Regions from separate parts of the Acinetobacter sp. GQ146 genome, predicted to be linked through region 2. Evidence: predicted binding sites of a transcription regulator. Region 2 holds the regulator's gene; the other holds the start of a gene.
What was found. Region 2 encodes PhoB, which activates phosphate uptake and scavenging genes when phosphate is short. Its sites were predicted from a motif close to TGTCATNAANCTGTCATAA; they were not measured.
Positions count from the first base shown of each region.

Region 1: AC6CHI_RS05145 (inorganic phosphate transporter) is a predicted target of PhoB. The motif match lies at 1,900-1,918, and genes of this name have one in related genera.

Region 1 is NZ_JCAXDV010000002.1:398,345-410,057, forward strand. It holds gene AC6CHI_RS05145 (inorganic phosphate transporter) at 231-1,853, opposite strand; gene metH (methionine synthase) at 2,294-5,980, shown strand; gene AC6CHI_RS05155 (AAA family ATPase) at 6,093-7,376, shown strand; gene AC6CHI_RS05160 (hypothetical protein) at 7,369-8,253, shown strand; gene AC6CHI_RS05165 (endonuclease domain-containing protein) at 8,366-8,674, opposite strand; gene AC6CHI_RS05170 (hypothetical protein) at 8,675-8,830, opposite strand; gene AC6CHI_RS05175 (amino acid transport protein) at 8,829-9,032, shown strand; gene AC6CHI_RS05180 (hypothetical protein) at 9,034-9,486, opposite strand; gene AC6CHI_RS05185 (MFS transporter) at 9,704-10,924, opposite strand; gene AC6CHI_RS05190 (AraC family transcriptional regulator) at 11,027-11,713, shown strand, end outside.
Region 2 is NZ_JCAXDV010000003.1:41,856-53,568, forward strand. It holds gene AC6CHI_RS06265 (hypothetical protein) at 1-689, opposite strand, end outside; gene serB (phosphoserine phosphatase SerB) at 767-1,987, shown strand; gene aciT (ciprofloxacin tolerance protein AciT) at 2,401-2,736, shown strand; gene AC6CHI_RS06280 (SCP-2 sterol transfer family protein) at 3,033-3,512, shown strand; gene dtd (D-aminoacyl-tRNA deacylase) at 3,582-4,022, opposite strand; gene pncB (nicotinate phosphoribosyltransferase) at 4,179-5,384, shown strand; gene AC6CHI_RS06295 (sulfurtransferase) at 5,498-6,346, shown strand; gene asd (archaetidylserine decarboxylase) at 6,343-7,194, shown strand; gene phoR (phosphate regulon sensor histidine kinase PhoR) at 7,267-8,625, opposite strand; gene phoB (phosphate regulon transcriptional regulator PhoB) at 8,636-9,346, opposite strand; gene AC6CHI_RS06315 (TetR/AcrR family transcriptional regulator) at 9,567-10,253, opposite strand; gene AC6CHI_RS06320 (SDR family NAD(P)-dependent oxidoreductase) at 10,463-11,302, shown strand; gene AC6CHI_RS06325 (MATE family efflux transporter) at 11,354-11,713, opposite strand, start outside.

The DNA.
Region 1 (11,713 bases), on a different contig from region 2:
TCATTCTTGGCTCCTAGCCAGATCCTTTATTCAGCTATGTACTGCAATCATTGTACACTTCTCAGCTGCACGGGACTGATTGTCTGATTTAGGCTACGAAAGTCTATACCACACTAGATCCCACAATACTTTGCATAGCATTCTTGCAACCAATCCAGCATTCGATAATTTCACAGGCACAAAAAAAGCGCTGACAGATGCAGCGCTTTTATTTCGTTGCTTAAAATAACTTAAGCAACGAACTGGAGGAATAACCAGTATAAACCACCAGATAAACAGATGGTGGCAGGAAGTGTAAAAATCCATGCCGAAAGAATCGTCTTCACTGTAGCCAAGTTCAAACCTGACTTATTGGCCACCATCGTACCAGCCACCGCACTATTTAATACGTGCGTGGTTGATACTGGCATACCAAAGCCATCTGCTGCTGCAATGGTAGACATCGCCACAAGTTCAGCCGACATGCCTTGACCATAAGTCATGTGATGTTTACCAATACGCTCACCTACAGTCACTACAATACGCTTCCAGCCGACCATGGTTCCTAGACCAAGCGCCAAGGCAACTGCCACTTTGACCCATGTCGGGATGTATTGTAAGAAACCATCGAGATTGCTGCGGTATTCTTTCACAACTTTTTTGTCTGCCTCAGACATTGCAGGTAACTGATCTGCTTTGTCTAAGCGTTTGAATGCCGTCGTGCTTAAATACATGTCATTACGAATTGAAGATACCGCATCTTCAGGGATGTTTTTCAAGTCGCCATATTGTGCAACACGGTCACCCAAATGATCAGTCAAACTAGCCAAAGCTGGTACTACAGCTGGCGTCATTTCTTTGGTTTGAATATACGTGGTAATGGTTTGACGCGCTTGCTCATCTGGAATATCTGCGTGTGCAGGATAAATGGCTACTGCCGCTTGAGATGACAATTGCTCAAATGACTGGATATGCGCTTGATCGAGGTTTTTATTCAATGAATAAGCCAATGGCACCAAACCAATCAAGATCAACATGATTAAGCCCATGCCTTTTTGACCATCGTTTGAACCATGTGCAAAACTCACACCGGTACAGGTAAAGATCAATATGGCACGAATCATCGGTGGTGGTGGCTTATTGCCTTCAGGTGGTTGGAACAATTCTAGCTGACGCTTGAAGATTTTCTTCACCAACAAAAATACGATCGCAGCAAATGCAAAACCGATTAATGGAGAAAACAACAGCGCTTTACCCACTTTCATGACTTGGTCCATATCGACACCGCTGGCGCCACTACCTGAATGCAACAGGTAATTCATTACCCCTACACCCAAAATAGAACCAATTAAAGTGTGCGAACTCGATGCTGGAATACCCAAGAACCAAGTGCCCAAATTCCATAGAATTGCCGCAATCAGCATGGCAAAGACCATCGCGAAGCCTGCACCTGAACTCACATTCATAATGAGTTCGACTGGCAGCAAAGCGATGATGCCGTAAGCAACTGCTCCGCTGGCAACCATTACCCCAAGGAAATTACAAAAACCAGCCCACATGACCGCAACAGGTGCAGACAATGCGTTGGTATAAATAACAGTTGCAACTGCATTGGCTGTGTCATGGAAACCATTCACAAACTCAAAGCCTAAAGCAATCAGTAATGCCGTCGCTAAAAGAATAACTGAATACAAACTTAACGGTGGCACATGCGACAAATCAGCAGAGACCTGAAATCCGATATAAATCAGAGTCGCAATAATGACCGTAAAAAACACCGGCATAAAAAATTTCGGTGTTGGAACATGCACATTCGTCGATTTGTTCGATGCAGAATGCATACGATCTTGGACGGGAGGAATTTTTGAATTCATGCAGACGGTTAAGAGGATAATAAAATCCCCTTATTGTTAAATTAAATTATGACAATTATATGACAAACAGGTGCCATATAAAGCCAAATTTTTAACAATTGACCTGTTTTAAATCACTCTGCCCTAACTTGGTGATGATTTTTTGTTGTAAATCAGTTTTTTTCAAATACTTATAACAAAAAAATATTTCATGCAAAAAAGTAAATGAAATTCTGAATTGTAAAAAAATTTATCGCCTATCGATGTACTTTCACCTTGAATTCGAAACGGATTCATCTTGCCTGTGTAATATTTCATTTCTATGAAAACAGCTGATAAAGCCATTTTTTTGCATGAATCCTGCTAACTCGCCAGTCGAAAAGCTGAATTAAACTCAAAATAAGCCTGAGTTCTGCTAAAATATGCGCCATTTCAAGAATTGTCGTGTATTGGGGTTATTTATGTCCACGCTTACCACCCTTAGAGAACTTCTCGCCGAGCGTATATTGATTATTGATGGTGCAATGGGCACCATGATTCAGCGCCACAAGTTAGAAGAAGAAGATTATCGTGGTGAGCGTTTTGCAGATTGGGCACACGATCTGAAAGGCAACAATGACCTCTTGGTACTTACTCTGCCGCAAATTATTCAAGGCATTCACGAAGCTTACCTCGATGCCGGTGCAGACATTATTGAAACCAACAGCTTTAACGGCACACGAGTTTCCATGTCTGACTACCACATGGAAGATCTGGTTCCTGAAATTAACCGTGAAGCAGCACGTTTGGCCAAAGCGGCTTGTGAGAAATACTCAACGCCTGAAAAGCCTCGTTTTGTGGCGGGTGTATTGGGACCAACCTCACGGACCTGCTCGATTTCACCGAATGTAAACGACCCTGCGTTCCGTAACATTACTTTTGATGAATTGAAAGAAAACTACATTGAAGCGACGCATGCGTTGATTGAAGGTGGTGCAGACATCATCCTGATTGAAACGGTATTTGATACCTTGAACTGTAAAGCGGCAATCTTTGCCGTGAAAGAAGTGTTCAAGCAACTTGGTCGTGAACTGCCCATCATGATTTCAGGCACCATTACCGATGCTTCAGGTCGTACCTTAACCGGTCAAACTGCGGAAGCGTTCTGGAACTCGGTACGTCATGCCGACTTGCTCTCGATTGGTTTTAACTGTGCGCTGGGTGCCGATGCCATGCGCCCCCACGTGAAAACCATTGCTGATGTGGCGGATACCTTTGTTTCCGCCCATCCCAACGCAGGCTTGCCAAATGCCTTTGGTGAATATGACGAAACACCTGAACAAACTGCGGCATTCATCCAAGAGTTTGCTGAAAGCGGTTTGATTAACATTACCGGTGGTTGCTGTGGTACCACACCAGATCATATTCGTGCCATTTACAATGCCGTGAAAGACATCAAGCCACGCCAAGTGCCTGAAACCGTACCTGCCTGCCGTTTAAGTGGTTTAGAGCCGTTTAACATTTACGACCACTCACTCTTCGTTAACGTGGGCGAACGTACCAACGTTACCGGATCGAAAAAGTTCCTGCGCTTAATCCGTGAAGAAAACTTTGCTGAAGCCTTAGAAGTTGCACAGCAACAGGTTGAAGCCGGTGCACAGATCATCGACATCAATATGGATGAAGGCATGCTCGATTCGCAAAATGCGATGGTGCACTTCCTGAATCTGGTGGCATCTGAGCCTGATATTTCCCGTGTGCCAATCATGATTGACTCATCAAAATGGGAAATCATTGAAGCGGGTTTGAAATGCGTACAAGGTAAACCTGTGGTGAACTCGATTTCCTTAAAAGAAGGTTATGACGAGTTTGTCGAAAAGGCACGTTTATGCCGTCAGTACGGTGCTGCGATTATTGTCATGGCCTTTGATGAAGTCGGTCAGGCGGATACCGCTGCACGTAAGCGTGAAATCTGTAAACGTTCTTATGACATTCTGGTGAATGAAGTTGGCTTCCCTGCTGAAGACATTATTTTTGACCCGAACGTGTTTGCGGTGGCAACAGGGATTGAAGAACACAATAACTATGCTGTGGACTTTATTGAAGCCACAGGCTGGATTAAACAAAACTTGCCACATGCCATGATTTCAGGCGGTGTATCGAACGTTTCGTTCTCATTCCGTGGCAATGAACCTGTACGTGAAGCGATTCACTCGGTATTCCTCTACCATGCCATTAAACAAGGCATGACCATGGGGATTGTGAACGCTGGTCAAATGGCGATTTATGATGACATTCCACAAGAGCTGAAAGACGCGGTTGAAGATGTTGTTTTAAACCAGAACCAAGGTGAATCTGGTCAACTTGCGACAGAGAAACTGCTTGAAGTCGCTGAAAAATACCGTGGTCAAGGCGGTGCAGCAAAAGAAGCGGAAAATCTGGAATGGCGGAATGAATCGGTTGAAAAGCGTCTGGAATATGCCCTCGTTAAAGGCATCACCACTTATATTGACCAAGATACTGAAGAAGCACGCTTAAAAGCTAAACGTCCACTGGATGTGATTGAAGGCGCACTGATGGATGGTATGAACGTGGTGGGTGACTTGTTCGGTTCGGGCAAAATGTTCCTACCGCAAGTGGTGAAATCTGCGCGTGTGATGAAACAGGCTGTGGCTTGGCTTAACCCGTATATCGAAGCGGAAAAAACCGGTAGCCAGTCTAAAGGTAAAGTGTTGATGGCAACCGTAAAAGGTGACGTACACGATATTGGTAAAAACATCGTGGGCGTCGTCCTTGGCTGTAATGGTTACGACATTGTTGACCTTGGCGTAATGGTACCGTGCGAGAAAATTTTACAAACTGCGATTGATGAAAAATGTGACATCATCGGGTTGTCAGGTTTAATTACCCCATCTTTAGATGAAATGGTGTTTGTAGCCAAAGAAATGCAACGTAAAGGCTTCAACATTCCATTGCTAATTGGGGGTGCAACCACCTCTAAAGCACATACTGCAGTAAAAATTGACCCGCAATATTCCAATGATGCGGTGATTTATGTGGCCGATGCTTCACGTGCAGTCGGTGTGGCAACCACGCTGCTTTCGAAAGAAATGCGTGGCAACTTTATTGCCGAGCATCGTGCTGAATATGCCAAAATTCGTGAGCGTTTAGCCAACAAACAGCCAAAAGCAGCGAAACTCAGCTATACAGAATCGGTTGAGAATGGCTTTAAGATTGATGACAACTATGTACCACCAAAGCCAAATGCTTTGGGTACACAAGTGATCACTAACTATCCTTTAGCAACGCTGGTTGAATATTTCGACTGGACACCATTCTTTATCTCTTGGAGCTTGGCGGGTAAATTCCCGAAAATTCTAGAAGATGAGGTGGTCGGTGAAGCAGCAACGGATTTATACAATCAAGCGCAAGCGATGTTGAAAGACATTATCGACAACAACCGTTTTGATGCACGTGCGGTGTTTGGCTTATACCCTGCACAACGTACAGGTGCGGATACGGTTAGCGTGTTTGATGAAGCTGGTCAGACTGTTACGCATACCTTCGAGCATTTACGTCAGCAGTCGGACAAAGTGACAGGCAAACCAAACTTGTCTTTGGCGGACTATATTAAACCTACGACAACTCAGCAAGATTATTTGGGCGGCTTTACCGTGTCAATTTTCGGTGCGGAAGAGTTGGCGAATGAATACAAAGCCAAAGGTGATGACTATTCAGCGATCTTGGTTCAGTCTTTAGCGGATCGTTTTGCCGAAGCTTTTGCCGAACACTTACACGAGCGTATTCGTAAAGAGTTCTGGGGTTATAAAGCGGATGAAACGCTGAGTAATGAAGAACTGATTAAAGAGAAGTATGTCGGTATTCGTCCTGCGCCAGGCTATCCTGCTTGCCCAGAACATTCTGAAAAAGCGGCATTGTTTGACTGGTTAGGTTCTGAAGCGAAGATTGGGACTAAGTTGACTGAACACTTCGCGATGATGCCACCTTCTTCTGTGAGTGGTTTCTATTACTCTCACCCTGAAAGCGAATACTTTAACGTGGGCAAGATTTCTCAAGATCAGCTTGAGGATTATGCGAAGCGTAAGGGTTGGTCACTGGATGTGGCGAAGCGTTGGTTAGCACCAAATTTAGATGATTCGATTGCGTAATTAATTAAATTTCTGCACCTATTATATAGGTGCAGAAATCAAAATATTGCACCTTTTACTTAATAATAATAAAATTCAGGAACTTAAAAACAAACATCAAACTGGTGAAATAATGTACCATTTAAAAAGTGCCCAGATTAAAGGTTTTTGGGGAACAAGAAACATTGAATTACAATTTAACTCTCATAGTAATTTTTTAATAGGAATAAATGGTTCAGGTAAAACAACCTTAGTAAATTTAATTGTATCTTGTTTAGAAGCTGATTTTGAAAACTTAATGTTATCCGAATTTAATGAAATTATTATTTCTTTAAGAGCGGAAAAAACAAACCGAATTGCATCACTTAAAATTACAAAAAACAATGAACAAATTTCATTTTTCTTTAAAGAAAATTCTAAAGATAATTATCAATCCATTCTAAATGATGAGTTGAATGAGTTTCACCGATATTCCAATCATTTTAGAAATGATTTTAGACGAAAAAATATTTTCAAACATAGAAGTCAACTATCTAACTTATTCAATATTAGTTGGTTATCTGTACATCGAACTAAAACTGACTATCGTGAAATCAGAGAAAAATATGATTCAAGTATTGATTTAAAATTAAATGAATTATCCAATGAATTAGTAAGACTTTTTTCATTTTACAATCAAAAAATTACTGAACAAATAGATCAATTTCAGAAACAAGTATTCTTATCTTTATTATTTAAAAGAGAAAACAAACATAGTGTTATTGATTCTTTTTTAAAATTAGATTCAAAAAAAGAAAAAGAAGCCCTAGAAAATATTTACAAACAATTCAATCTTGATTCTTCAGATTTAAAATCAAAAATTAGTAATCACTTTTCAGCTTTAGATAAAGCTCAACAGAAATTAAAAAATTCAGAGAATCATCAACCCATAGAATTAAATGATTTCTCAGTTCTTTTTAGTACTGAAAGAATTGATTTTATTGTAGAAAAGTGGAATGACCATTTAATACAAAAATCTAAAATAGAGGAGCCTAAAGATAAGTTCCTAAATATTCTAAACTCCATGATGCAAAGAAAAAAATTTTATATCAATGCACGCAATGAATTAGAAATTATTACACAATCCCAGAAGCCACTTTCATTAAGCCAGCTTTCTTCTGGTGAAAAGCAATTATTAATTATCTTAGGTGAAGCATTTTTACAGCAAAATAAAAGATTTATCTACTTCGCTGATGAACCCGAATTATCACTACATATTAATTGGCAAGAGCATCTAGTACAGCATTTAAAGGAACTAAATCCTAATGCACAAATAATTTTTGCAACTCACTCACCAGATATCGTTAGTTGTTTTGGTGAAAATATCATCAATATGGAGAAAATAATCACCAATGCAGAGGTGTTATCAAGTGAATAATACTCCTTTCAATCGATCTACATACGGTCAGTCCAATCAAAATGCTTTTCAAAATGCCGACCTAACAGCATATACAGAAGGTGGGAAAAAAAGCTATACCATTATTCAGATCGAAGATGGTAAATTTAGCCCAACTTCAATAGATATTGATTTTTGGAAAGCAGTACTAAAAATACATGGTTGTCATAGAAAAATTCATTTTAAAGCTATAGGCTCTAAAACAAGTGGAGATGAAATTACTCAACGTATCGTTAATGGACAGATTAAAAACACTCTCATTTTTAAAGATAAGGATTTAGACCATTATTTTGAGAAATATATTACCCACCCAAATATAATTTACACAAAAGGTTATAGCTGGGAGAATGATGTTTTTACTCAAGAAAATATTATCAGAATAATTAACAATTACATTTTTGATGATATACCTATGAATGCTACCAGCAATATTGAAAATAGTTTTAAAAATCTAGAAAAGATAGGTTCTAAAATTTTGAGATTAGAAATAATTTTTCGATCTCATGGTTTTAAATTTTTAACCGATGTATCAGGCGAAGCACTTATCAAAAATGGTGAAATTGATATGAAATTTCTTATAAATAAAGTTAAATCTATTGCGAAAAGCACAAATGTTTGTCGCCCATTCAAATATACTAAGATAAATAGATCATTCAACTTTTATCAAGACTGTTACGGAAAAGTTTTTGAAAGTATAGCCTATCATCTTACAGTTAAAATATTAAAAGAACTAACGGATATAAAAAATATTTCCAAAGAGATTTTTCAGAGAAATGCCATGAGTAATTACTTTAACTCACTCCAGAAAAATCAAGATGATTATTATTATACGATTGCCAAACAAATTAATTCAGTTTAATCGTATACAACTCTACTCCCCCCCCTTTCCCTCCATTAAAAAAATGGAGTACAGTGAATCTAATATTTTTTAATATATTCGCGTAAAGTCCCCCTTTCTAAAAGGTGAGAAACTACGTTTCGCAAGAGGGGGATTCCAATCTCTGTTTAGCAACCCAATAAATTTGTTCCACCACAGCATCAGTTTCAGTCAAAATCTGCCGATTACTAAACCTCAGCACCACAAGCCCTAACCCACTTAAAGCCTGATCTCGAATTTGATCAGCCAAACGACCATCTTCGGTGTAATGTTGTGCTCCATCACACTCAATGACAAGGTTCGCTGCGGAACAATAAAAATCCACAATAAAGTTTAGGATGGGCTTTTGCCGATAAAACGGTAATCCTAAAATTTGCTTACAGCGTAATCTTTGCCAAAGCAGTTATTCTGCATCAGTCATATTGCTCCGCAAATCACGCGATGGAAGTTTTAAGTTTTTGTTATAAGGTTGCATCACACGCTCTTCGTTTTTATATCTTCTTTTAAGAATCTTGGCATAATATCTAGCAGAAAATAACAATGCACGAAACATCATCATGAACACTACCCAACTTTTCCTCGGTGTGATCTTTAGCTCCATTGGTTTAGGCTATTTTCTCTATGGCAAAAAGCAAAAAATGACTGTGCCCTTTGTAGCCGGTCTAGTTTTAATGGTTTTCCCTTATTTTATTGAGAGCAATTTCCTGCTGAGTGGCATTGGAATTTTACTGTCGATCATCCCCTATTTTTTGCGTTTTTAAGCTATTCAAAAGATTCAAATTTGATGTCCACGACATTCCAGTGATGCATCATCTCACGTAAAAACACGAAGTAAACCAGACTGAATACACCCTGTTCCGCCACTTTACACACATAATATTCACGACGCTCAATAAACGCATTAAAACCACTTTCAAGTTCTACGCGGTCTATGCTGTGCTGATTCGGGAAAAATAAAGTTAGTACCTCTTGAAGCAAAGAATCAGTACTGATGGATCTTTTAGGCTGTCCGTATTGGATGGGAACGGATTCTAATATTTCTTCAATCACATAGATCATGAGCTCGATGGCCAATTCATCCAGCACACCATGACGCATACTGTTCGACTGAATAAAGCCTAAACCTTTATCCACCTGAAAGTGCTGCCCGTCTATGTCGAAACTGAGCTGTTCTAAACCTAAGGAAAATTGAATTACAGCATCGGGATTCGTCATGGCTGTCATCCTCCAAAACTAAAGTGCATCCACAGCCTCGGCATCAGATCTCTTACATCATTGCTGCATCCGCTTTATTTTTCTCTCATAGCGAAAAACAAAAAACGGATGTAAAAAGTTCGATGCCTTACATCATTACAACGCAGCTAAAAGAAAAACGCACCATCTTATTCTTTTAAGATAGCGCGTCTAAGCCTAAGGTTCTGCTGTAATCGGTTTAGTTTGCTTGGGTCTTCGGTAAAAATGCCGTGGCAAAACCGAGTAAGGGCAATAATGAACACACGCCAAACACCCATTCAATGCCTTTTAAGTCGGCCAAATAGCCCAAACCTGCTGCGGCAATCCCACTCACCCCAAACATTAAGCCAAACATCAATCCTGCAATCATGCCGACACGCCCGGGTACAGCTTCTTGCGCATACACCACCATGGCAGCAAAGGCAGAAGACAACACTAAACCAGTCAGGACTGACAGCACCGTAGTCCAGAACAGATTGGCAAAGGGCATCATTAATGCAAACGGTGCCATGCCAACAAAGGACACCCAAATGACCGCTTTACGTCCAATTTTGTCGCCAATTGGGCCGCCTGCAAAGGTGCCTAAAGCCACCGCAGCCAAGAAGGCAAACAGATGTAACTGAGCCGATTGCAGACTGATCTGGAATTTATGCATGAGGTAAAAGGTAAAATAATTACTGATACTAGCGATATAAGTAAATTTGGCAAACATCAACACACAGATGGTGGATAAGGCAATCACCAACTGACGACCATGCAATTTGCTTGGTACCTGCTGTGCTTTAGCCGCCAATTGTTTTTTACTGTGACCAATACTCCAGCGGCTCACGCCAAACAATACCCAGATGGCAAGCAGTGCAAACACAATTAACAAGGCCACCGCATGTTGCCCAAACGGCACAATAATCAGTGCAGCTAATAAAGGTCCTATTGCAGTACCGGTATTGCCCCCGACCTGAAAGGTCGATTGTGCCGTCCCAAAGCGCCCGCCCGATGCCATCCGTGCCACGCGTGAAGCTTCAGGGTGAAAGGTGGATGAACCCACTCCAATTAAGGCAGACCCGATCAGTAAGATGGTAAAACTTGGTGAAAATGCCAGCAATAAAATACCGCTCAAGGTCACCAGCATCCCCAGTGGCAACAAATACGGTTTGGGATGTTTATCGGTATATAGACCAATCCACGGTTGTAGCAAGGATCCCGTAATTTGATACACCAATGAGATGAGTCCCACTTGGGCAAAACTGAGTGAAAAATTGGTTTTCAGCATCGGATAAATCGCAGGCAGAACAGCTTGAATCAAGTCATTCAGTAAATGTGCCAGCGCCACTGCACCGACAATTTTCACAATCATCCCTTGTGGCTGAAGACTTGCCACAGCGTCATCCATGCTTTCCTTGGCCTGTATTGAAGAGGTCATAGCCGAAAAACTCCAATCATTGATCTTTCAACAAATATTGTAAAATGTCATTCAGAGCGATATCTTCCAATAATCCCTGTCTAAGTGACAAATTTCATGAAAATGTCAGATTCGTTGATTGAAACCGAAATGTCCGAACTGGTGATTGGACTTTCTTCCGAACATACTTACCGAGAAATCACCCCTGCCCATCATCATTCACGCGCCCAGTTTCTATATGCCTCGACTGGGATTATTCAGGTTTTTACTCCGAATCATGTCTGGCTGATTCCGCCCATGTGTGCACTGTGGATTCCCGCCTATGTGGAACATAGTGTGATTTCTTTAAGTCGGGTCAAAATGAATACTGCACTGGTCAAAGCTCAAGCAGCATCGGTTTTGGGTCAGCAGTGTTTTATTATTCGAGTCAGCAAGTTATTGCATGAACTACTGATTCGTTTAAATGCGATTGAACACATTCCAGCATCCGAATTACTCAGTTCCGATGAACTTTCTCGCGCCTTACAAATTCTAATCTTTGATGAAATTCAAAAAGCCAATTCACTACCGATTCAGATACCATGGCCACAGGACAAACGCCTGATGAACATTTGCCAAACACTTTTAAATGCACCGCAACAGCATAAAGACTTAACGACTTGGGCCGATGAAATTGGCACCAGTGCCAGAACCCTCATGCGCATGTTTCAGAAAGAAACAGGGCTGTCTTATCGTGCATGGTTACAACAAATGCACATTGCCCAAGCCCTGAGTAAAATTGCCAGTGGTGAGTCCATTGCTCACATATCG
Region 2 (11,713 bases):
TTTGGATCATAAAATTGAATATTCAAGGCAACTGAACAATCATCCACAATCACAGGTTTAATTTCTTTCAGTTTGGCTTTGTTTTGGAACTGTTGCTGCGCCTGTGCAATGGTTAAAGCGGCATTATGCTTTTCTTGTTCGAGCGCTTGGGTAAGGGCCTGAATTTCGTGCTTTAAACGGGATTCATTGTTAATCCGGGCCAAGTATTCAGAACGGCTTGGGCGAGCAATGGCACGATAGGCCAACCATAACAGTCCATGAATAAAGAAGGAAAATAAAATCGCCAGCCATTGGGTACGTAAAATTTCACCAATGCTAGGTTGAATCAGGGTAATTTCAATGGTGCCGACTTTTTTCTCATTTTGAAGGGCATCACGGACAAACACTTCACCTTCGCGGGTTTTCGATAAACCACCAGTTGCCAAGACCTGATTTGCACCATCTAGAATGCGAATAGAGGCCACGCTTGGATTGGTGGCATAACGATTGACCAATAGCGCCAGTGAAACGGTATTGGCAGGTTCAAGTTCCGACAAGCTGTCGGTGACCAGTTGGCTGGTCATCAGTTGTCCTTGATTTGCACGGTTTTCATTCAGTTGGTGAGTGGTTGCAATCACCAATAAAAAGGTATGAAGTGCAAAACTTATTATCAGTAGGCTAGCAAATAGCCCTTGTCTAGGCGCATTCAACGTAAACTTCCAAGGCAATTCTATTCAAATTCGATTATGATTCTCACAATTGTTGTAGCTCAGATCCGAGTCAATTCATGCGAGAAATCATTCTTATATCATTCTTGGGACCCGACCAGCCTAATCAATTCACTCGATTAATGCAGGTGTTGTCCACTCATTCCTTACAAATTCTAGATGTTGGGCAAGCCGTCATCCATAATCAACTGACTCTAGGTATTGTTGTTTCGTCAGATGACCAGACTGCAACAGCATTAGCCATGAAGGAAATTCTGATTCTAGCACATGATATCGGCTTAACAGTGCGCTTTAAACCTATCTCTGCGACAGAATATGATCAATGGGTCAGTGAAGGCGGTCGGACACGCTATATTGTCACGGCTTTGGCACCAGAACTGACTGCAGCGCATTTACAAGCTGTTACTAATATTGTGTCCAATCAGGGTTTCAACATTGAAACTGTGACCCGTTTATCTGGCCGTCCACAGTTGCAAAACCCGTCCGAAGGACCAAAACGTTCTTGCGTACAGTTTGGTTTGAGTGGGCAGATGTTGGATGCCACAGCCATGCGTGCGGCCTGCCTCAGCCTCTCTGCTGAACTCAGCATTGATGTTGCGGTACAAGAAGACAATGCGTACCGCCGTAACAGCCGTTTAGTCTGTTTTGATATGGACTCGACCCTGATTGAGCAAGAAGTGATTGATGAGTTGGCGCTAGAAGCCGGTGTCGGTGCACAAGTTGCCGAAATTACCGAACGCGCGATGCAAGGTGAGCTGGATTTCCAGCAAAGTTTCCGTGCGCGTGTGGCTTTGTTAAAAGGCTTAGATGCCTCAGTTTTACCTAAAATTGCTGAACGTCTGACCATCACCGAAGGGGCAGAGCGTCTTATTACCACTTTAAAATCACTGGGTTATAGAACGGCTATTTTATCTGGTGGTTTCCAGTATTTTGCTGAATATTTACAAGCCAAACTCGGGATTGATGAAGTCCATGCCAATGTCCTAGATGTAGAAAATGGCTTGGTAACTGGTGAAGTTAAAGGGCACATTGTCGATGGCGCGCGTAAGGCCTTTTTATTGCGTGAGCTGGCAGACAATATGGGGATTTCTCCAGAACAGACCATTGCTGTGGGTGATGGAGCCAATGACTTGCCAATGCTGTCGATCGCTGGCTTAGGTGTCGCTTTCCGAGCAAAACCATTGGTACGTAAGAATGCCAATCAGGCGATTTCTAGCGTCGGTTTAGATGGGGTTTTATATCTGCTAGGCGTGCATGATAAAGATCTTAACTGTTCGTAATCGTTACGGTTTAATGACAAAAAACGCAATCTTCGGATTGCGTTTTTTGTGTCCTTTTTTAGCAGATTTGTATGAAAAAAATCTTGCAGCATTGCAGCTCATGCATATCGATCTGAGCCAAGAAAAAAAGTTTTTTCCGCTAAAAAAACCGGTTGTTTTTTTGTAATGACACGCCAAGACGTGGCTTCTCTCGCTTCCCTTAAACTGGAAATTACAAAAAATGTAATGACAAAATAATATTGCGACAAGGTATGTCGCTCAATAAAAAAGCATGCCTTTTTTTCTGTTTAAAACTGCTCATAATGCTTGCATAGAGACACAGATAGACAAATTCCACAAAATTAATATAGGTCGTGAGGATTGCTGATCGGACGAGCGTCCAGACATCAGTCCCCTTGAAGACGGAGGTTTTTATGGTCACAGCAAATTTGGCAACCATAATTGGCTTGAGTTGTGTGGCTGTTGCATTAATTGCAGTTTTCTTCTCGCCTTATCGTCGCTGGCTGAGCTTTATGTTTGCAGGCATGATGTTCTGGGGCTTGTTAGAAATGATGCGGCTGAGCATTCAAGTCGTATTTGAATTACCTATGGCATATAGCTATCTCGCTGCAGTCAGCATCGCGATGACCCTGTTCAGCTTATTGTTATTTCGTGAAGATCGCCGTGCTGAACGTGCCATCTCAAAACGCCGCTATATTGAACATACCCCTGTGTATGAAGATGATCAGCAGCAATGCAGTAGCCGTTAATGTTCCTCCTCCTTCTGATGCAAGATCGGAAGGAGCCGAGTTTCAGCTCAAGATGAATCGCCGCTGGCATTTTCTTTTACCGACACTATCTAGGGTGATCGTGAGCATGCTGAACGTAGGATGATGATTTTCTTCACTCGACAAAAATCATCGGTTTGGGTGATGAAGATAAAAATTTTCGCATGACTTTTGCGTCATGATCTGTATTGTTATACAAAGCCTAGCTTCCATCAGAATGCAGTTATGGTAGGATGGAGCAGTCAATTTTTCTACAATTACAATAGGCTTCAAACGTCATGAAACTGTCTTCAATTCCAGTTGTAAAGCTTCCTTTGGTTGATGTGAGTACCGACCCACTTGACCTGTTGGTGGCAAGCTTAGTCTTACGCATGAAACAACTGGCACGCACTAGTCCTAAATTTATTGAGTTGATTCATGATCGCCAATTCCGTATTCAAATTGGGACTGACCAAGGCGTTGCACGTCAAATTATTATCAATAATGGACAAATTGATACGGTTTCAGGCGACGCTGAGAAAGCCGATTTTATTTTACAATTTGCAGATAGCGAGCAAGGGGTAAAAACTTTATTGAAAGGTGACCCAAGCGCGTTCATGACGGGCATGCAAAATGGCAGCATTAAAATGGAAGGGGATTTCAGCCTATTGGTTTGGTTTAACAAAGCAGCAAAATTGATTCCACCAAAATTGCCGAAGCCTGTGAAAGAAAAAATTCAATTGGCACGTCAGTTCTTAAAAGAAAAAACGGGTCGATAAGACTATTAGATGGCAACATCCATAAAAAAGCCTACAGCATGTTGTAGGCTTTTTTTATGTCGTGATGTGCTATTCAACTTCAAGCTGAAAGGTCACTGGACCATCATTAATCAAATGCACTTTCATATCCGCGGCAAAGATACCTGTTTGCACCTGCGGGTATTGTGATTTAGCGTAATCCACCAATTGATCGTAGAGGGCTTTGGCGGCTTCTGGCGGCATGGCAGGACCAAAATCTGGACGTAAGCCTTTTTGAGTGTGTGCCATTAAGGTGAATTGCGAGACCAATAATAAACCACCCTGAGCCTGACTTAAATTCCAGCCCATTTTGCCTTGTTCATCATCAAAAATGCGGTACTTCAAGATTTTATCAATCAACTTTTTGCCTTTGTCGAGTTGATCCTCTTTCCCTAGCCCTAAAAAGACCAGCAGTCCGTGTTGAATTTCACCTGTCACTTGACCGTCGACGACGACTTTGGCTTCGAGTACGCGTTGTAATAAGGCCCGCACGTGCATTCCTCAGTATGGATGGACTGGGCATTGTAGCAAACATCCGCTCATCACTGATTTAGGCCGCTTCGGATTTGAGTCGTTTTATGCAAACAATGGCTTTTTTCGCCCTGAAAGTGTGCTTTAATGCTAGAAGTTGATAAAAACTGAACCTTTATGTCTGCAATCATTCATTCTTTACTCGATACCGACTTATATAAATTCACCATGCTACAAGTGGTGCTGCACCAGTTTCCGCAAACGCATAGTGTCTATCATTTCCGTTGCCGTAATTTGGATGAAACGGTTTATCCTTTGGTCGACATTTTAGAAGACTTGAATGAGCAGTTAGATTATTTGTGTCAGCTGCGTTTTCAGGAAGATGAACTGCAATATTTACGGGGTCTGCGCTTCATTAAAAGTGATTTCGTGGATTATCTAGAACTATTCCAGCTTAAACGCCGTTTTATTCATACCGGCATAGACCGTGAAGGCCGTTTGGACATTTGGGTAGAAGGCCCGATGGTGCAAGCCATGATGTTCGAAATTTTTGTTTTGGCCATTGTCAATGAACTGTATTTCCAACGCCTGCGTTCTCCTGAAGTTTTGGCAGAAGGTGAACGTCGCTTACAAGCCAAAATTGAGTTTATTCAGCAATGTGAGCAACAGCAGCGTCCAGAGGATCCTCCATTTTTAGTTTCTGATTTTGGTACCCGTCGTCGCTACAGCTTGGCTTGGCAGCGTCATGTGATTCAGGCCTTTCACCAAGCTGTACCGAATGTGTTTCGGGGAACCAGCAATGTGCTGCTGGCCAAAGAATTGGGCATTTCACCAATTGGTACCATGGCACATGAATTCCTGCAGGCCTTTCAGGCGCTGGATGTGCGCTTACGTGATTTTCAAAAGGCCGCACTGGAAACGTGGGTGCAAGAATATCGCGGTGATTTGGGCATTGCCTTAACCGATGTGGTGGGGATGGATGCTTTCCTGCGCGACTTTGATCTGTATTTTGCAAAACTGTTTGATGGTTTACGCCATGACAGTGGTGACCCGTTTGTTTGGGGCGATAAAGCCTATGCCCATTACCAGACCTTAAAAATTGACAGCCGCACCAAAATGCTGACCTTTAGTGATGGTTTGAATTTGCACAAAGCATGGGCTTTACATCAGTATTTTAAAGACCGTTTTAAGGTCAGTTTCGGGATTGGAACCAACTTGACCAATGATATGGGGCAAACCCCGCTGAATATCGTGCTGAAACTGGTGGAATGTAATGGTCAGTCGGTGGCAAAAATTTCGGATAGCCCGGGCAAGACCATGACCGATAACGATACTTTCTTGGCGTATTTAAGACAGGTTTTTCAAATCAGTGAGCCTGTGTAAGCTTTGATTTATATTGCTGATTTTCTGCAAAGAAGAATTAGAAAATCAGCCTTCAGTAGACATCAGCGTATGCTAACATCAAGCAGTTGCTAGGACAAAACGTGTAAAACATCATGACGGAATCGACACTAAATTTGGGTTTATTAATTGATGTGGAAGATTTGCTTCCGCATTTAGACAATGAAAAATTACGTATCGTGGATTTAAGTCGAAGCTCAGTCTATGCCCAGCTGCATATTCCGCACGCCATTCCACTGAAGCCCGCGCAATTGCTACGCCAAGAGGAAAATGCCACAGGTTTATTGCCTGATGCTGAAGGCTTAAAACAATTAATTGCTTATCTGAATATTAGTCCTGAACATCATGTGGTGGTCTATGATGATGAAGGTGGCGCTTGGGCCGGGCGACTGATCTGGAATTTACACTGTTTGGGGTTTTATCAAACCTCATTATTAAATGGCGGCATTCATGCATGGTTGGCAGCAGGCTTGCCAACAACTTCGGAGCAGGAGCAATTCGTCCCTGAGCAGCCTTTGGTTGAGCTGAATCTGGCTGCCCAAGATCAGGTCCGAATTGAATATGCAGAATTGCTTACCTTAGTCCAGCAACAGGCAATTCAGCTTTGGGATTGTCGTACTGAAGATGAATATACGGGTTTAAGATTGGCAGCTCGACGTGGCGGTCATATTCCAAATGCACGCCATTTTGAATGGAGTACTGCCCTTGACCGTGAAAATCATTTAAAATTGTATGCTTTAGAACGCACGCAACAACGCTTAGAACAACAAGGTTTCAATTTACAAGAACCTGTGGTGGTGTACTGTCAGTCACATCATCGTTCAGGTTTGGCTTATATTCTGGGTCGTGTATTGGGTTGGAAGATTCGAGCTTATGATGGTGCGTGGAGTGAATGGGGCAATCGCCTCGATAGTCCAATTGTTACTGGAGAGTTACCGTCTTGAGCCTCACCTCACGTTTAACAAAACAATTCTTTATTCAAGCACAACGTGTTGTGCCGCAACATCAATTATCCCGTGTGGTCGGTAAGCTTGCTGCCAGTGAACATCCGTTAATTAAAAATACGGTGATTTCTGCATTTAAAGCGCAATATGGCATTGATATGTCAATTGCAGAGCAGAAAAATGCGTTGAAATATAAGTCCTTCAATGAATTTTTTACGCGTGCCTTACAAGAAGGTGTCCGTGAAATTGATATGGATGCCAGCAGTATTGTCTCTCCAGCTGATGGTGCTATTTCCCAATTGGGTCATATCGAAGCTGGTGAAGTGTTCCAAGCCAAAGGGCAAAGTTTTTCGGTTGAAAAACTGATTGCCGATCCGCAGTTGGCTGAACCGTTTAAAGAAGGTGAATTTGCCACCGTGTATTTGTCACCACGAGACTATCACCGTGTGCATATGCCATTTGCAGGCACACTGACGGAAACGCTGTATGTTCCTGGTGAATTGTTCTCTGTAAATCAAACCACGGCTGAAAATATTCCCGGTTTGTTTGCGCGCAATGAACGTATGGTGTGCTTGTTTGACACCGAATTGGGGCGTATGGCTGTGGTGTTAGTCGGGGCGATGATTGTGGCTGGGATTGAAACGGTTGCGACTGGCAAGGTAAAACCGACAGGTCGTTTAGAGTTAAACCAACACAATTTGTTCCTCGAAAAAGGCGCGGAGTTAGGCCGTTTCTATTTGGGTTCAACCGCGATTGTGTTGTTTGAACAAAATAAAATGCAGTGGGATGCGCAGTTTAAAGCCAATTCAACGGTGGTGATGGGGCAGGCGCTCGGTCATACCGTGTAATAGACGGCTTGAGATGGCTATGCTGTATAGCCATCTCAATCATCAGATTCAAAATACTATAAAAATAATCAGTTAGCTCATGTGATACAGGCGTTCTTTCGAGAACACCACTTTAAAAGTTGAGCCTTGATTTTCTTTGGATTCAATTTCTAAATGCGCGTTATGTTGCATCAGCACGTGCTTCACAATCGCCAGTCCCAGCCCTGTTCCACCTGTTTGACGGCTACGTGCACTATCGACTCGATAGAAACGTTCGGTTAAGCGCGGGAGATGTTTCGGGTCAATGCCAATACCAGTATCTTGCACAGTGAAATAACCATGTTCGCCATCATCATGCCAGCCCATGGTAATGGTGCCGCCTTTGGGGGTGTATTTGATGGCATTGGTAATCAGATTGCTAAAGGCACTGGCCAATTCGGTATCTGAACCAATCAAGTCACAATGGCTGTCAATGTCGAGATTTAAGGTATGCCCATAATCAACATTGTAGGCCTGCGCATCATCAAATAATTGATTCATTAAACTTGGCATTTCAATGATTTGATTTTTGGCAATTTGTTTATTGTTTTCTAAGCGCGACAGCAGCAGTAAATCATTGACCAGAGCATTCATGCGTTTGGTTTGCGCCTGCATTTGCTCGAAAGCACGTTTCCAGCGCGGATTTAAATCTTCCTGATCGGTAAAGGTTTCAATATAGCCACTGAGTACCGTTAATGGCGTGCGTAATTCGTGTGAAATATTATCGACAAAGTCTTTACGCATTTGTTCCAGATTATGCATACGCGTCACGTCATAGGCGACCAGTAAGCGGCTTTCACCGCCGAAACGGGTCATTTTGATTTGCACATAATGATCTTCAAATACCGAGGACTTCATTTTTATGCCATCAGGGTTTTGATCGCTTTGCTTGAAGTATTCGATAAAACTTGGCTGGCGTAAAATGGTCATGATATTACGGCCCCGATCCATCGCCTGAATCCCGAGCAGCTTTTCAGCCGCAGGGTTCCACCATTCAATCTGATGCAGTTCATCAATCAGCACCACGGCTTCAGCCAGAGCCACCAGTGAAGACTGAGCGCGATCAATCAAACCGACCATTTCGGCTTGTACAATCCGCTCTTGGCGTTGGGCACGATAAACATTAAACAGCAAAGCGCCCCAAATTCCATTTAGATTGGGGGGAATATCATAGGGACGATTGGAAATCCATTCATTGACCAGATACAAGGAACGCAGTTGAAAGGCAAAAAAAATGGTGAAGGCAGCAAAAATGCAGATCCAGAAATACCCTATACCGAGTCCTATAAAGCCCGCAATCAGCAGCAGGAATGCCAGTAAGCGTAAGTCTTGCTTGGCAAAAATCCATAAACTGCTATAACGGAATTTTTGATGTTCACGAGCCAGTTCGGGGACAGGATAGGGTTCATACATAAATTTAAAATTAACCTAAGGCTACATCTGCACGGGTAGAGAAACGGTATCCGGTACCACGTACGGTTTGAACAAAACGGTCTGCGCCATAGGGCTCTAAGACTTTGCGTAAGCGACGAATATGCACGTCAATGGTACGGTCTTCAATATAAACATTGCCCCCCCAGACTTGATCAAGCAATTGCGCACGGGTATAGGCACGTTCAGGATGGGTCATGAAGAAGGCCAACAAACGATATTCCGTTGGACCCATTTCTAGAATGTTATTGCCAAAACTCACGCGTTGGCTGACTGGGTCAAGCAATAAACCATTGGCATCAATGGTTTTTTCGCCACTCAGAGCATTGGCGCGACGCAATACGGCTTTAATGCGCGATACCAATTCACGTGTCGAAAACGGTTTGGTCATGTAGTCATCTGCACCTGCATCGAGACCTTGGACTTTATGGTCTTCTTCTCCGCGCGCAGTGAGCATAATCACAGGAATTTCAGATAAATTTTCATCGCGTTTCAGGCGACGACAGAGATCGACACCGCTGACACCACCCGGCATCATCCAGTCGAGCAGAATTAACGCTGGGCGTTGATCGACAATCATTTGATGCGCCTGTTTTGCATCTTCTGCCTGTAAGCATTGAAAGCCTGCCATATCCAAAGAGGTATGAATCATCTCTCGAATGGGAAGTTCGTCATCGACGATTAGTATGTAGTCATCTTTCACAACGCAATATCCTATTGATGATAACGGTAGGCCGTTTTTTATTTATGACAGGCTTATTACAAAGATTAATTATGACAGTATCATTGCAGAATAGGGGAGAATGCCGATTTTCGCAAAGTTTTGTGACAATTTTTAGTCGAAAACATGAACAATTTTAGACAATCTCCTTCGCTGGATACAAATCAAATTTAAATTATCGTAAAAATTAAATTGCTGTAATTTAATTTTTTTTAGTCGAAAATGAAGATAACAGTGCAATAAACACCACGCGGCAAGAGGCCAGTACATCTTCTAAAGACTGTTTAAAGCCACTGATGACCCAGCGAATCGCAATTTGTGTGACATAGCCATTTAAGCCGGTTGAAACCCATGAAATTTCACGTTCTGAGTGTGGCAGGTTCGGCATCATCAACATGACAAAAGCATGAATCATGCGATCAAAGCGCAACATGGTTTCGTGCAGGGTGGCTTGATTATGTAGCTCTTGTACCAGCATGGCATCAATATAAATAATACGCGCCATGCGCGGATTATCTCTGAGCGTACTCAACAAGGCCGTGAGTCCCGCATCTACCATTTTTTCGTGATTGCCAGAGGCTTGCATAATCGCCTGCATCACGTTGTGCTGAAGTTCATCAATCAGTTTTACAAAAATGGTTTGGAATAACTGATCGCTTTTCTTAAACGATTCGTAAAAATAACGTTCAGTCAGTTTGGCTTCATTACAGATATCTTTCACGGTTACGGCAAAAAAACCATGGGTGCCATACACCTCAATACCAGCTTCAATTAATTTTTCACGACGTGCAAGTTTGCGCTCACTCAGAGACAGCCCTTTAAACTGACGTTCTTTATTTTTCAGTGGATTTTCGTTTTTTTCTGCATCGTTGGTATTGGAGTGAGTCATAGAGGCAAAACGTAGCAAAGACGGTGTATAGTTTAACAACAATTGCCACAAATACCTAAATTTAAGCAGGCTGAAAATTACAAACCACATTTATCTGATCATTATTGACAATGGCTATTGTCAAATTTATATTGATTCAGTCAAACGCATAGACCATCAAAAAACAGTGATGGCATTGTCAGCGTCTATGCAACCCATAAGGAAACAAAATGAAAAATTTTAACAATAAAGTGGCAGCCGTCACGGGTGCGGGTTCAGGAATTGGTCAACAACTGGCACTGCTGTTAGCGCAACAGGGGTGTCATCTTTCGCTTAGTGATATTAATGAGCAAGGTTTGGCAAAAACCGTGGAACTATTGAAAGACAGTCAGGTACGAGTGACCACTAAAAAACTGGATGTGGCCGATCGTGATGCTGTGCGGGCTTGGGCTGCAGAAACTGTGCAAGATCATGGTTCCGTCAATATGATTTTCAACAATGCTGGGGTGGCATTGGGCTCGACGGTTGAAGGCGCGAGTTATGATGAGTTGGAATGGATTGTCGGGATTAATTTTTGGGGGGTGGTGTACGGCACCAAAGAGTTCTTGCCTTTGATTAAGCAAACAGGTGAGGGGCATATTATTAATATTTCCAGCTTGTTTGGTTTAACGGCACAACCAACCCAATCGGCTTACAATGCCACTAAGTTTGCGGTACGTGGTTTTACCGAATCTTTACGCCAAGAACTGGATATTGAAAACTGTGGCGTAAGTGCACTTTGTGTCCATCCCGGTGGCATCCGAACCAATATTGCCAATGATGCGCGCATGAACGACAGCTTGCGCAGTCTGGGCATGAACCCTGAGAAATCAGCACGGGCCTTTAACAAACTATTGCGGATTCCACCTGAAGAAGCCGCACGTCAAATTCTAAACGCGGTGCAGAAAGACAAACGCCGCGTGTTGATTGGGAACGATGCCAAGTCCCTAGATCTGATTCAACGCCTTTTGCCTACGGGCTATCAAAAGGTGACCGCCATGGCGACTTCGCTCAGCAAACGGTTTAAATAAACATGCTACGTGCTGAGTCTGGATTCAGCACGTTTTTCTGCGGATGCGCGATTAAATTAAGGTTTCTACCGTTTTCTTTTTCCAGATTAACTGATAATACAGGCCTTGCATGATGCAGAGGCTGACAAATGCCAAAGCATAGCCATACCAGATGCCTTTTAAGCCAAACCATTGACTAAACAAATAGGCGCACGGCACTTCAATCAGTACGATAGCGGCAATGTTAATCAGCATTGGAACATTGACCGTGCCACTGGCACGCATAATCGAAGCAAAAATCGCACTGGCACCAAAAAATAAAATGGACCACAGTACAATAAACAGCAGTTGTTGCCCCAATGCCACGACTTCAGGGTCGATAATAAACAAGGCCATTAGATATTTTGAGAATAGATAGGCCAAGATCACCAA